DNA from 2 places in the Streptomyces sp. NPDC006294 genome. Region 1 is predicted to be linked to the other one. Evidence: riboswitches for the same ligand, from Rfam matches in the RefSeq annotation. Region 1 holds a riboswitch; the other holds the start of a gene.
What was found. A riboswitch is a leader RNA that binds a small molecule or an ion and turns the genes downstream of it on or off. The one in region 1 is predicted to bind cobalamin.
Positions count from the first base shown of each region.

Region 1 (5,774 bases):
CAGCAGCGCGGCCACCCCGGCGAGGAACAGGCGGGACACCGTGGCCGGCGGCACCAGCACCCGCAGGGTGCCGTCGTAGCCGCGGCCCGCGAGCCCCGTCTGCAGCCGGCTCGCCCGGTCGAAGGCGCGCACGAAGGCCGTCGCCCCGAGCCCCGCGAGCGAGCGCCAGGCGGCGGCTCGCGTCGTGTGGCCGAGACGGGCGGCCTGGGCCTGGCGGATGTTCGCCACGGCGTCGAGCAGCAGGAAACTGATCCGGTACATGACGAGCGCCACGTCGACCACCGCGGGCGGCACGCCCGCCTTGACCAGCCGCGGCAGCAGGTCGGACATCGGCGTCGTGAAGGCGAACAGCAGTACGCCCAGAGAGGCCGCGGACGTGCGCAGCAGCAGCCGCACCGCCTGTCCCGGCCCGTCCGGGGCGAGCGCGACCAGGCCGTCCGGGCCGCCCACCGCGAACAGCAGCGGTACGGCCCCGGTGACACAGAACCCCAGCGGGATACGGAACGCCCGCCAGAGCCGGCGCGGCGCCACCCCCGCAGGACCGAGCAGCACGACGAGCGTGGCCGCGGCGACGAGGACGGCGCCGGGCCACGGTGGCAGGCAGACGGCCGTCACCGTCAGACCGATCCCGAGGGCGGCCTTCTCACACGGGTGGCGGCGGCGCCAGCTGCTGCTGTGCGCCGCCACGTCGATGGGAAGCATCGGCGGCTACGCCGGGGGCGCGGCGGCGTCGGAGTCCTTGGCGGCGGCTTTCGCCCCCGCCTCCTTGCTCTGCGCCTCTTTCGCCCGCTCCTCGCCCTGCCGCCGGCCCCGGCGCAGCCCGAAGTAGTACGCCAGCACGCCCGCGCCGAGCGCCGCCTGCAGGGAGAACAGCGCCGACTCGATCTCGCCGGACGGCGGTTCGTACAGCGGGGAGAACCAGGGCTCGTAGTCCGGTTCGAGCTCCGTGATCGCCGTCTCGGCCTCCCCGTCCGAGCCGGTGAACGGCTCGGCCTTGTGGTCCCCGAGCCCCAGCACCAGGGGCAGGACGGCCAGGGCCGCAACGGCCAGCAGGAGCAGGGCGTTGATCCTCGCGTTACGGTTCATCGGACCGTTGCCTCCTTCTTCGCACCCGGAACCAGCACGCCCAGCCTGGTCAGTTCGCCCTTGCTGGACCGGCTGAGCAGCCGCATCACCAGCACGGTGAGCAGGCCCTCGCTGACCGCCAGCGGGATCTGCGTGAGCGCGAAGATCCCGCCGAACTTCGCCAGCGAGCCCGCCACGCCGCTGCCCGGGTCGGGGAAGGCGAGCGCCAGTTGGACGGTGGTCACGCAGTACGTGGACAGGTCGGCGGTGAACGCGCCGAAGAACACGCTCACCATCAGCGGCGCCCCGGACCGGCGCAGCAGCCGGTACACCCCGTACCCCGCCCAGGGGCCGACGACCGCCATCGAGAAGACGTTGGCGCCGAGCGTGGTCAGACCGCCGTGCGCCAGCAGCAGTGCCTGGAAGAGCAGCGTGATGGTGCCGAGTACCGCCATGATCGGCGGTCTGAACAGGATCGCGCCGAGACCGGTACCGGTCGGGTGCGAGCAACTGCCGGTCACCGACGGGATCTTCAGCGCCGACAGGACGAACGTGAAGGCGCCCGCAGCGCCGAGCAGCAGGGTCGAATCGGGATTGGACCTGACCTCGCGGGTCAGGGCGCGTACGCCGTGGACGACGAACGGGGCGGAAGCGACGCCCCAGGCGGCCGCGTGCAACGGGGGCAGATACCCCTCGGCTATATGCATGATGTGGGAGACCCTCTCCAGCACCTCGTGGATGGACAACGCACCCTGGCCGGTCTCCTGGCTGACGGGTCATGCCGCCCGTACTCCGCCTTCCCGGGCACCACGCGCAGGCGCGGTGTCCCAGTGGCTCCCCGTGAGGGGTCGGAGCCGGACTTCCCGATCACAGTGGCGAGGGCCGCACCGGTACCGCACCGGTTTCCCGAACACCAAGGCCCCGTGACAGTAATGCGCCGACCAGCGACATCACAAGCCGCGCACGGGCGCACCGGGCCGCGACGGGGTGAGCCGTTCGCCACATCCGGGCCGGGGGCGGCGGCGCGGGTGGCTGTCCGCGGCCGCGGTATGTCCGGGTTCGCGGCGGCGGCGCCGCACGGTTCACGGCCGCCGCACCTCGCCTCTCGCGGCGGCGGTGCCCGAGGGGCCGCCGCAGCCGTACGTCACACTTTGCGGTAGTCGTACGCCTCCGAGGCCGCCGCCTCCACCGCGTCCAGGTCGGCCCCGGCGGAGGCCGTCACCAGGGCCGCCACCGCGCCCTCCACGAACGGCGCGTCCACCAGCCGGGTCCCGTCGGGCAGTTCGTCGCCCTCGGCCAGCAGCGCCTTGACCGTCAGCACGGCGCTGCCCAGGTCCACCAGGACCGCGACGCCCGCCCCGCCGTCGACCTGCTCCGCCGCCGCGGTGATCAGTTCGGCGCTGGTGCCGAGACCGCCGTCCGGGGTCCCGCCGGCCGGCGCCACCGGGGCCGTACCGCCGCCGCCCGCGAGCCCCTTGGCCAGTTCGGCGACGGCGGCGGCGACCTCCCTGCTGTGCGAGACCAGCACGATCCCGACCTGCCCGCCGCCGCTCATGCCGTCTCCACCGTCTCGGCGAGCGCGGCGACCAGCAGGGCGGAGGACGTGGCTCCGGGGTCCTGGTGGCCGATGCTGCGCTCACCGAGATAGCTCGCCCTGCCCTTGCGCGCCTGCAACGGCACCGTCGCCAGGGCCCCTTGCTCGGCCGCCTCGCGGGCCGCGGCGAACGACCCGGTGCTGTCACCGAGCGCCGCCACCGCCGGCTCGAGGGCGTCCAGCATCGTCTTGTCGCCCGCCTTCGCGCCGCCCAGCTGCGCCACCGCGGCGACCCCCGTCCGCAGCGCCTCCGCGAGCTGCGCGGGCGTCACCTCCGCGTCGTCGCCCAGCGCCTTGCCGGTGCGCCGCAGCAGCGTCCCGTACAGCGGGCCCGACGCGCCGCCGACCGTCGACACCAACTGCCGTCCGGCCAGCATCAGGACCGCGCCGGGCGTCGCCGGCGGCTCCTTCTCCAGCGCGGTGCCGACGGCCGCGAAGCCGCGCCGGAGATTGCTGCCGTGATCCGCGTCACCGATCGCCGAGTCCAACTCGGTCAGTCGGTCCGCCTCCCGGTCCACGGCGGCAGCGACCGCTGCCAGCCAGCGGCGGAAGAATTCGGTGTCGAGCACAGGAACTCCCTGGTGGGTCGGGTCGGTTCGAAGGGGGGCGGTGCCGGGGGACGCGGGCCGTCACGGCCCCCAGCGCAGCGCCGGGGTCCGCACCGGCGCGTCCCACAGCCTGAGCAGCTCCTCGTCGACCTGGCAGAGGGTCACGGACGCGCCGGCCATGTCGAGGGACGTCACATAGTTGCCGACGAGGGTCCGGGCCACGGCCACGTCCCGCTCGGCCAGCACCCGCTGGACCTCCGCGTTGAAGCCGTACAGCTCCAGCAGCGGTGTCGCGCCCATGCCGTTGACGAGGGCGATCACCGGGCCGGAGGGGCGCAGATCCTCCAGGACGGCCTCGACGGCGAAGTCCGCGATCTCCCGCGACGTCATCATCGGGCGGCGCTCCCGCCCCGGCTCGCCATGGATGCCGACGCCCAGTTCCAGCTCGCCGGAGGGCAGGTCGAAGGTGGGACCGCCCTTCGCCGGGGTGCTGCAGGCGCTCAGCGCCACACCGAAGCTGCGGGTCGACGCGTTGACCTGCCGGCCGATCGCCTCGACCCGCTCCAGCGGCGCGCGCTCCTCGGCGGCGGCCCCGGCGATCTTCTCCACGAACAGGGTCGCGCCGGTGCCGCGCCGCCCGGCCGTGTACAGGCTGTCCGTCACGGCCACGTCGTCGTCGACCAGGACCCGCCCCAGCCGTACGCCCTCGTCCTCCGCGAGCTCGGCGGCCATGTCGAAGTTCAGGACGTCACCGGTGTAGTTCTTCACGACGAACAGCACGCCCTCGCCGCTGTCGACCGCGGCGGCGGCCCGCACCATCTGGTCCGGCACCGGGCTGGTGAACACCTCCCCGGGGCAGGCGCCGTCGAGCATCCCGGGCCCGACGAATCCGCCGTGCAGCGGCTCGTGCCCCGACCCGCCCCCGGAGACCAGCGCCACCTTCCCCGCGACGGGCGCGTCCCGCCGCACGATCACCCGGTTGTCCACGTCCACGGCCAACTCGGGATGCGCGGCCGCCATTCCGCGCAGCGCGTCCGCGACGACGGTCTCCGGCACATTGATGAGCATCCTCAACGGTTCCTCCTGTGAAGGTCACCAGGCGGGCCCAGGGGCAGGGTCTCACCTGGTCAGCGGATCTGTAGGGGTTTCTGGCGCATGACGGTCGGGCGGCCTCAGGCGACGTCCGGCGGGGCTGATGCTGACTTTGCTGACTTGTCGTCAGGAGCACTCACCTGTCGTTGTCGGGGCGCAGGGCGTCCAGTATCGAAGAGGCATGCCTCGATCGGGAAGCGGCGCGTCGAAGGTTGAGCCCCGAATCGTTCACTTGTCCGCTGCGGCGTGAAGTGTCCCCACGACCACGGCTTTCATGTCCTGCGGCATACTCCGCCTCGGTCGTGGTGGAGGGTGGAGAGCACCCGATCGGGGCGGGCCCCTCGTCCTGGGTGGACGGAAGACCCCTGTCTGCGCGGGGACCACGGCGGTGAGCGTGTTCTTTGTCTACCAAGTCTTCCAGGCTTGCCGATGGCCTTGAGGGTCTCGGGGCGTCTGACGGTCCTGCCGACGTCATAGCGGAGCGCCCGGTACTTGTTCTTGGTGCCGGGTGGCCGTCCGGGACGGGCGCCACGAGGTTGGGGAACACGGGCGGGGCAGAGCAGGTGTGCACGGATGTTCCTGAACCCCCGGGCGGACCCACGCCCGCCGCCGTCACAGCGGCGGCAGCCGCCGGCCAGACCGCCGATCACGCCCGCGACCGGCCTTGAACCGCAGCCACCGGACGAGAAGGACTACGGCGACCAGACCGAGTACGAGAAGGCCCTCGTGCCTTCCGGCGCCGACTGCCCGCTTGCGCCGGACGCCGCAGACCCGTGCGGGTTCGGACCGGCGGACAGAGTGCCTTCCGGAGCGCGGGAGCTGGTCGGCCTCATGAGACAGCTCATGGGTGATGCGCTGCCACACGCGCTCGGGTGGAGCTGCCGGAAGGTCCGACGCCTCCGCGCCGCGCGCGGCCGTCACCACGCGGGTCGTCAGTTCCAGTTCCTCGCGGCAGCGCGGGCACGCCGCGACATGTCCGAGGGCGCTGATGTCCTCGTCGCTGCTCGTGTGGCCGAGTGCCAGCTCCACCAGGTGCGACGGCTCTACATGGCCCACTGTGCCTCCTGTGGCTCGGTCGTTGTCCCGGTGTGCACGAGCCGGTCGCATGTGACGCAGTGCTGTCAGTCCCGCAACCGCTCGGCCGTGACGACGAGGTTCGCGAGGCAGCCTCCCCGGTCGGGGCCGAAGGGGCGCACAGGTGATCAGCGTGAGGACCGGGTCGCCCGTCCGGCGGAACACGGAGGATGGCAGCTCGTCCTTGGGCACTGTGGCGCGGGAGACGACGCGATGGACCACCCGCTGCCCCCGTTCGCCGTACCTCGACGCGGTCGCCGCGTCGGCAGCCGCCATCGTCGGTCCGGTCAGCCGTTGCGCGGCGTCAGCCACGCCGGCCGGCGACGGGGCGGGCCACCAGGGCGCCGGTCACTGTGATCGCTCCGGCCGTGGCGGCCCAGGCCAACCACTGGTCGGAGGAG
Region 1 covers NZ_JBIAHV010000006.1:91,442-97,215, forward strand. Annotated here, with positions in the region: gene cbiQ (cobalt ECF transporter T component CbiQ) at 1-702, opposite strand, end outside; gene ACFYOP_RS12095 (energy-coupling factor ABC transporter substrate-binding protein) at 709-1,086, opposite strand; gene ACFYOP_RS12100 (energy-coupling factor ABC transporter permease) at 1,083-1,772, opposite strand; cobalamin riboswitch at 1,802-1,998, opposite strand; gene ACFYOP_RS12105 (PTS fructose transporter subunit IIA) at 2,210-2,620, opposite strand; gene dhaL (dihydroxyacetone kinase subunit DhaL) at 2,617-3,228, opposite strand; gene dhaK (dihydroxyacetone kinase subunit DhaK) at 3,289-4,281, opposite strand; partial or broken gene ACFYOP_RS12120 (transposase) at 4,713-4,889, opposite strand; gene ACFYOP_RS12125 (hypothetical protein) at 4,912-5,355, opposite strand; gene ACFYOP_RS12130 (DUF4397 domain-containing protein) at 5,678-5,774, opposite strand, start outside.

Region 2 (5,774 bases), on a different contig from region 1:
GCCCAGCGCCGTGTCGAGCTTCTTCGCCTTGTCCGCCCACTGCTGGTACTGGACGTCGACCTTCACGCCCGGGTACTTCTTGTTGAACTGGGCGTTGACGTCCTTGACCAGCTCGGGCCAGGTGCTCTGCGCGTCGACCATCAGCCAGACGGTGAGCGTCTCCTTGCGGTCCTTGGGCTCCTTGGAGGCGTTGTCACCTCCGTCCGATCCACACGCCGCGACCGAAGCCATCATGGCCACCGCACCAACTGCTGCTATGAGCTTGCGCTTCACGCCACCCTCCTCAAAGGGATGCAAGAGTTGCCCCCCCACCACCCGGGAGTCGCGCTGCACTTGACGGACACGCGCCGAGATTCTGCCCTGGGGCCGGGACCTGATCGTTAATGGTTTAGACCAGTACCGGGAGCTTGGCCTAGACCTTTAGGGGTGTCAAGGGTGTATAAGAAGGGCTGTCGTGTCCGTTATCGGACCGACACCTGAGGGAGGGCGACGACCCGTGACCGGTCCGTGCCACCATGTGAGCCGCAGCAATCGGAGGAGCCGGTGACGGCAGGAGCACAGCAGTCGGGAAGGCGGGCCATGACCACGGACGGGGGCGGCGGCACCGAGGCGGAGGGCACAGCGCAGACGCGTACCGCGCGCGTGCCCAAGTACTACCGGCTCAAGCGCCACTTGCTGGACATGACGGAGACCCTGCCGCCCGGCACCCCCGTGCCGCCGGAACGGACGCTGGCCGCGGAGTTCGACACCTCCCGCACCACGGTCCGCCAGGCGCTCCAGGAACTGGTCGTCGAGGGCCGGCTCGAACGCATCCAGGGCAAGGGCACGTTCGTCGCCAAGCCCAAGGTCTCGCAGGCGCTGCAGCTCACCTCGTACACCGAGGACATGCGTGCACAGGGTCTGGAGCCCACGTCTCAGCTGCTGGACATCGGATACGTCACAGCCGACGACACCCTGGCCGGGCTGCTGGACATCGCGGCGGGCGGCCGCGTGCTGCGCATCGAGCGGCTGCGGCTGGCCAGCGGCGAGCCGATGGCCATCGAGACCACGCATCTGTCCGCCAAGCGCTTCCCGGCGCTGCGCCGCAGCCTGGTCAAGTACACCTCGCTCTACACGGCACTGGCCGAGGTGTACGACGTCCATCTCGCGGAGGCCGAGGAGACGATCGAGACCTCGCTCGCCACCCCGCGCGAGGCGGGACTGCTCGGCACGGACGTGGGCCTGCCGATGCTGATGCTCTCGCGCCACTCGCTGGACGCCCGGGGTGAGCCCGTGGAGTGGGTCCGCTCGGTCTACCGGGGCGACCGCTACAAGTTCGTGGCGAGGCTCAAGCGCCCGAACGGCTGACCCGGGTCCGGCACGGGACATTGCCGGGGGTCCGGGGGTTGCCCCCCGGGAATGCGCCGCGTGGCGAGGCTCAAGCGCCCGAACGGCTGACCCGGGTCCGGCACGGGACATTGCCGGGGGTCCGGGGGTTGCCTCCCGGGAATGCGCCGCGTGGCGAGGCTCAAGTGTCCGAACGGCTGACCCGCAGACCACCCCGACATACATGGCGCCGCAACCTGTTGCGGCGCCATGTCATGTTTTGGGCACCCCGTAGCCAAGTCTTTGCCGTACCGATATACGGACTGGGGGTGACTCCACGAGAACGCCTCGCCTAGATTTCGTGCGCATTACAAGTGAGCAGTGAGGGGACGGAGTCGCATGTCAGCAGCACCCGATGCGCCCGAAGCGCCACAAGCGCCCGAAGCGAAACAACCGGTCGTCACACCGGTACGCGTGATCATCGCCCTCTGCCTCTTCGCGCCTTTCGTGGCGATGCTCTGGGTCGGCTCCTACGCGAAGGTCGAACCGACTTTCATCGGCATGCCGTTCTTCTACTGGTACCAGATGCTCTGGGTGCTGATCTCGGCGGTCCTGACGATGACCGCCTACAAGCTGTGGCAGCGTGACCAGCGCGGCCGCAAGGGGGGTGCGTCGCAGTGAAGGACGGCGTGAACGGCGTCGCACTCGCCGTCTTCATCTTCTTCTTCGTGGCCGTCACGGTCATGGGCTTCCTGGCCGCGCGCTGGCGCAGGGCCGCGAACGAGAACACCCTCGACGAATGGGGCCTCGGCGGCCGCTCGTTCGGCACCTGGGTGACCTGGTTCCTGCTCGGCGGCGACCTGTACACCGCGTACACCTTCGTCGCCGTGCCGGCGGCCATCTACGCGGCGGGCGCGGCCGGCTTCTTCGCGGTCCCGTACACGATCCTCGTCTACCCGCTGATCTTCACGTTCCTGCCGCGTCTGTGGTCGGTGTCGCACAAGCACGGATACGTGACGACCTCCGACTTCGTCCGCGGCCGCTTCGGCTCCAAGGGCCTGTCGCTGGCGGTCGCGCTCACCGGCATCCTCGCCACGATGCCGTACATCGCGCTCCAGCTGGTCGGCATCCAGGCCGTGCTCGACGTGATGGGCGTCGGCGGCGGCGAGACCACCAACTGGTTCGTCAAGGACCTGCCGCTGCTGATCGCCTTCGGTGTGCTGGCGGCCTACACGTACTCCTCGGGACTGCGTGCGCCGGCGCTCATCGCGTTCGTCAAGGACACCCTGATTTACATCGTCATCGCGGTGGCGATCATCTACATCCCGATCAAGCTGGGCGGCTTCGACAATATCTTCGCCGCGGCCGGGGAGAAGTTCTCGCAGGTCAACGAGGCTACGGGCAAGCCCACCGGCGCGCTGGTGCCCGGGGAGATGGCCCACTGGGGCTACGCCACGCTGGCGTTCGGCTCCGCGCTGGCCCTCTTCATGTACCCGCACTCCATCACGGCGACGCTGTCCTCGCGCAGCCGTGAGGTGATCCGCCGCAACACCACGATCCTGCCGCTGTATTCCGTGATGCTCGGACTGCTGGCGCTGCTCGGCTTCATGGCGATCGCGGCCGGGGTGAACGTCAAGAACGGCCAGCTGGCCATCCCGCAGCTGTTCGAGAACATGTTCCCCGACTGGTTCGCGGGCGTCGCCTTCGCCGCCATCGGCATCGGCGCGCTGGTTCCCGCGGCCATCATGTCGATCGCCGCGGCCAACCTGTTCACCCGGAACATCTACAAGGACTTCATCCGGCCCGACGCGACCCCGGCCCAGGAGACCAAGGTCTCCAAGCTGGTCTCGCTGCTGGTGAAGGTGGGCGCCCTGGTCTTCGTCCTCACCATGGACAAGACCGTGGCGATCAACTTCCAGCTGCTGGGCGGTATCTGGATCCTGCAGACGTTCCCGGCGCTGGTCGGCGGTCTGTTCACCCGCTGGTTCCACCGCTGGGCGCTGATCGGCGGCTGGGCGGTCGGCATGCTCTACGGCACCATCTCCGCCTACAACGTCGCCAGCCCGACGCAGAAGCACTTCGGCGGCTCGTCCGACGCGATCCCGTTCATCGGCCAGATCGGCTACATCGGTCTCACCGCGTTCGTGCTGAACGTGGTCGTGACCGTGGTCCTCACCTTCGTCATGCGGGCGGCCAAGGCCCCCGACGGCATCGACGAGACCAGCCCGTCCGACTACACCGCGGACGCGGGCGACCCGGGCGTCAAGGTCGAGCTCCCGCCGGCCACGGCGGGCGCGCCCGGCGGTCACTGACACCGCGCACGACCGTGAAGGGGCCGCCGGATCTCCCGGCGGCCCCTTCGCGCATCGCGGTGGACCGTCACCTCAACTTCCGACCCGCAGACACAACATGTGGGGGTGGCACTCCCGACCCGCCCCCACATGTATGCTCATCTCGCTGTCACTGCAGGGGAATCCGGTGCGAATCCGGAACTGTCCCGCAACGGTGTGATCCGGTGCGCTTTGCCGTACCCGTTTCGAGTCCGACGACCTGCCGACGGCGCATCCGGTTCGACCGATCCGGATGCCAGACGTCCGGGCCTCGCGGTTGGGCCGGTGGACGCCGTGCGCCGTGCTGCCCAGGTACGCGCCGCCACGGCCCCCGCCTCCCGCCGGTCCAGAGCCGAGCGAGGGAGAGCACCACATGACCATCGCGCCAGCCGATCCGGCTTCAGCGACCCAGCAGGACGGCCCCGGGACCGTGCTGCTGCGGCTCCTGACGGACCTCACGGCCGACCTGGCCGACACCGACCCGGGCAGGGTCGCCGCCGCCGCGCTGCGCGGCCGGCACGCCGGGTCCGACGAGGCCGAACTGCGCTCCCTCGCCACCGACGCCGCCGCGGGCCTCATCTCCGAGGACCCCGCGTACTCCAAGCTCGCCGCGCGTCTGCTCGCCCGCACGATCGCGAAGGAGGCCGCCGGGCAGGGCGCGGTGTGCTTCTCCGCCTCGGTCGCGGTCGGCCACCGCGAGGGCCTGATCGCCGACCGCACGGCCTCGTTCGTCGCACTGCACGCGGACCGGCTCGACGCGCTGATCGATCCCGAGGGGGACGACCGGTTCGGCTACTTCGGCCTGCGGACGCTCTACAGCCGCTATCTGCTGCGGCACCCGATCACCCGCCAGGTGATCGAGACCCCCCAGCACTTCATGCTGCGGGTCGCGTCCGGCCTCGCCGCGGACGACACCGCGCGCTCGGTGGACGAAGTGGCCGCGCTGTACCGGCTGATGAGCCGGCTCGACTATCTGCCGTCCTCCCCCACGCTCTTCAACTCCGGCACCCGCCACCCGCAGATGTCGTCCTGCTATCTGCTGGACTCGCCGCTCGACGAGCTGGACTCGATCTACGACCGCTACCACCAGGTCGCCCGCCTCTCCAAGCACGCCGGCGGCATCGGCCTCTCGTACTCCCGCATCCGCGCCCGCGGTTCGCTCATCCGGGGCACCAACGGGCACTCCAACGGGATCGTCCCGTTCCTCAAGACTCTCGACGCCTCCGTCGCCGCGGTGAACCAGGGCGGCCGGCGCAAGGGCGCGGCCGCGATCTACCTGGAGACCTGGCACGCGGACGTCGAGGAGTTCCTGGAGCTGCGCGACAACACCGGTGAGGACGCCCGCCGTACGCACAACCTGAACCTCGCGCACTGGGTTCCCGACGAGTTCATGCGGCGCGTCGAGTCGGACACCGAGTGGTCGCTGTTCTCCCCGGCCGACGTGCCCGAGCTGGTCGACCTGTGGGGCGACGAGTTCGACGTTGCGTACCGGCGGGCGGAGGCCGCCGGGCTGGCCCGCAAGTCGGTCCCGGCCCGTGAGCTGTACGGGCGGATGATGCGGACCCTCGCACAGACCGGCAACGGCTGGATGACCTTCAAGGACGCCGCCAACCGCACCGCCAACCAGACGGCGGAGCCCGGCCGGGTCGTCCACTCCTCCAACCTGTGCACCGAGATCCTCGAGGTGACGAACGACGGCGAGACGGCCGTCTGCAACCTGGGCTCGGTCAACCTGGGAGCGTTCGTCGACGCGGGAGCCGGCGGCGACGGCATCGACTGGGAGCGGCTGGACGAGACCGTCCGCACGGCGGTGACCTTCCTCGACCGGGTCGTCGACATCAACTTCTACCCGACCGAGCAGGCCGGCCGGTCCAACGCCCGTTGGCGCCCGGTGGGCCTGGGCGCGATGGGCCTGCAGGACGTCTTCTTCAAGCTGCGGCTGCCCTTCGACTCCCCCGAGGCGAAGGCCCTGTCGACCCGGATCGCCGAGCGGATCATGCTCGCGGCGTACGAGGCGTCCTGCGACCTCGCCGAGCGCGACGGCCCCCTGCCGGCCTGGTCCGAGACCCGCACGGCGCGCGGCGTGCTGCATCCCGACCACTACGGCACCGCGCTCAACTGGCCGGAGCGCTGGGACGC
Region 2 covers NZ_JBIAHV010000007.1:330,321-336,094, reverse strand. Annotated here, with positions in the region: gene ACFYOP_RS15120 (sugar ABC transporter substrate-binding protein) at 1-273, opposite strand, end outside; gene ACFYOP_RS15115 (GntR family transcriptional regulator) at 580-1,347, shown strand; gene ACFYOP_RS15110 (DUF3311 domain-containing protein) at 1,705-1,986, shown strand; gene mctP (monocarboxylate uptake permease MctP) at 1,983-3,617, shown strand; cobalamin riboswitch at 3,734-3,878, shown strand; gene ACFYOP_RS15100 (ribonucleoside-diphosphate reductase subunit alpha) at 4,009-5,774, shown strand, end outside.
Region 2: it holds a riboswitch for cobalamin, as region 1 does, so the genes downstream of both, ACFYOP_RS15100 (ribonucleoside-diphosphate reductase subunit alpha) here and ACFYOP_RS12100 (energy-coupling factor ABC transporter permease) in region 1, are expected to answer to the same signal.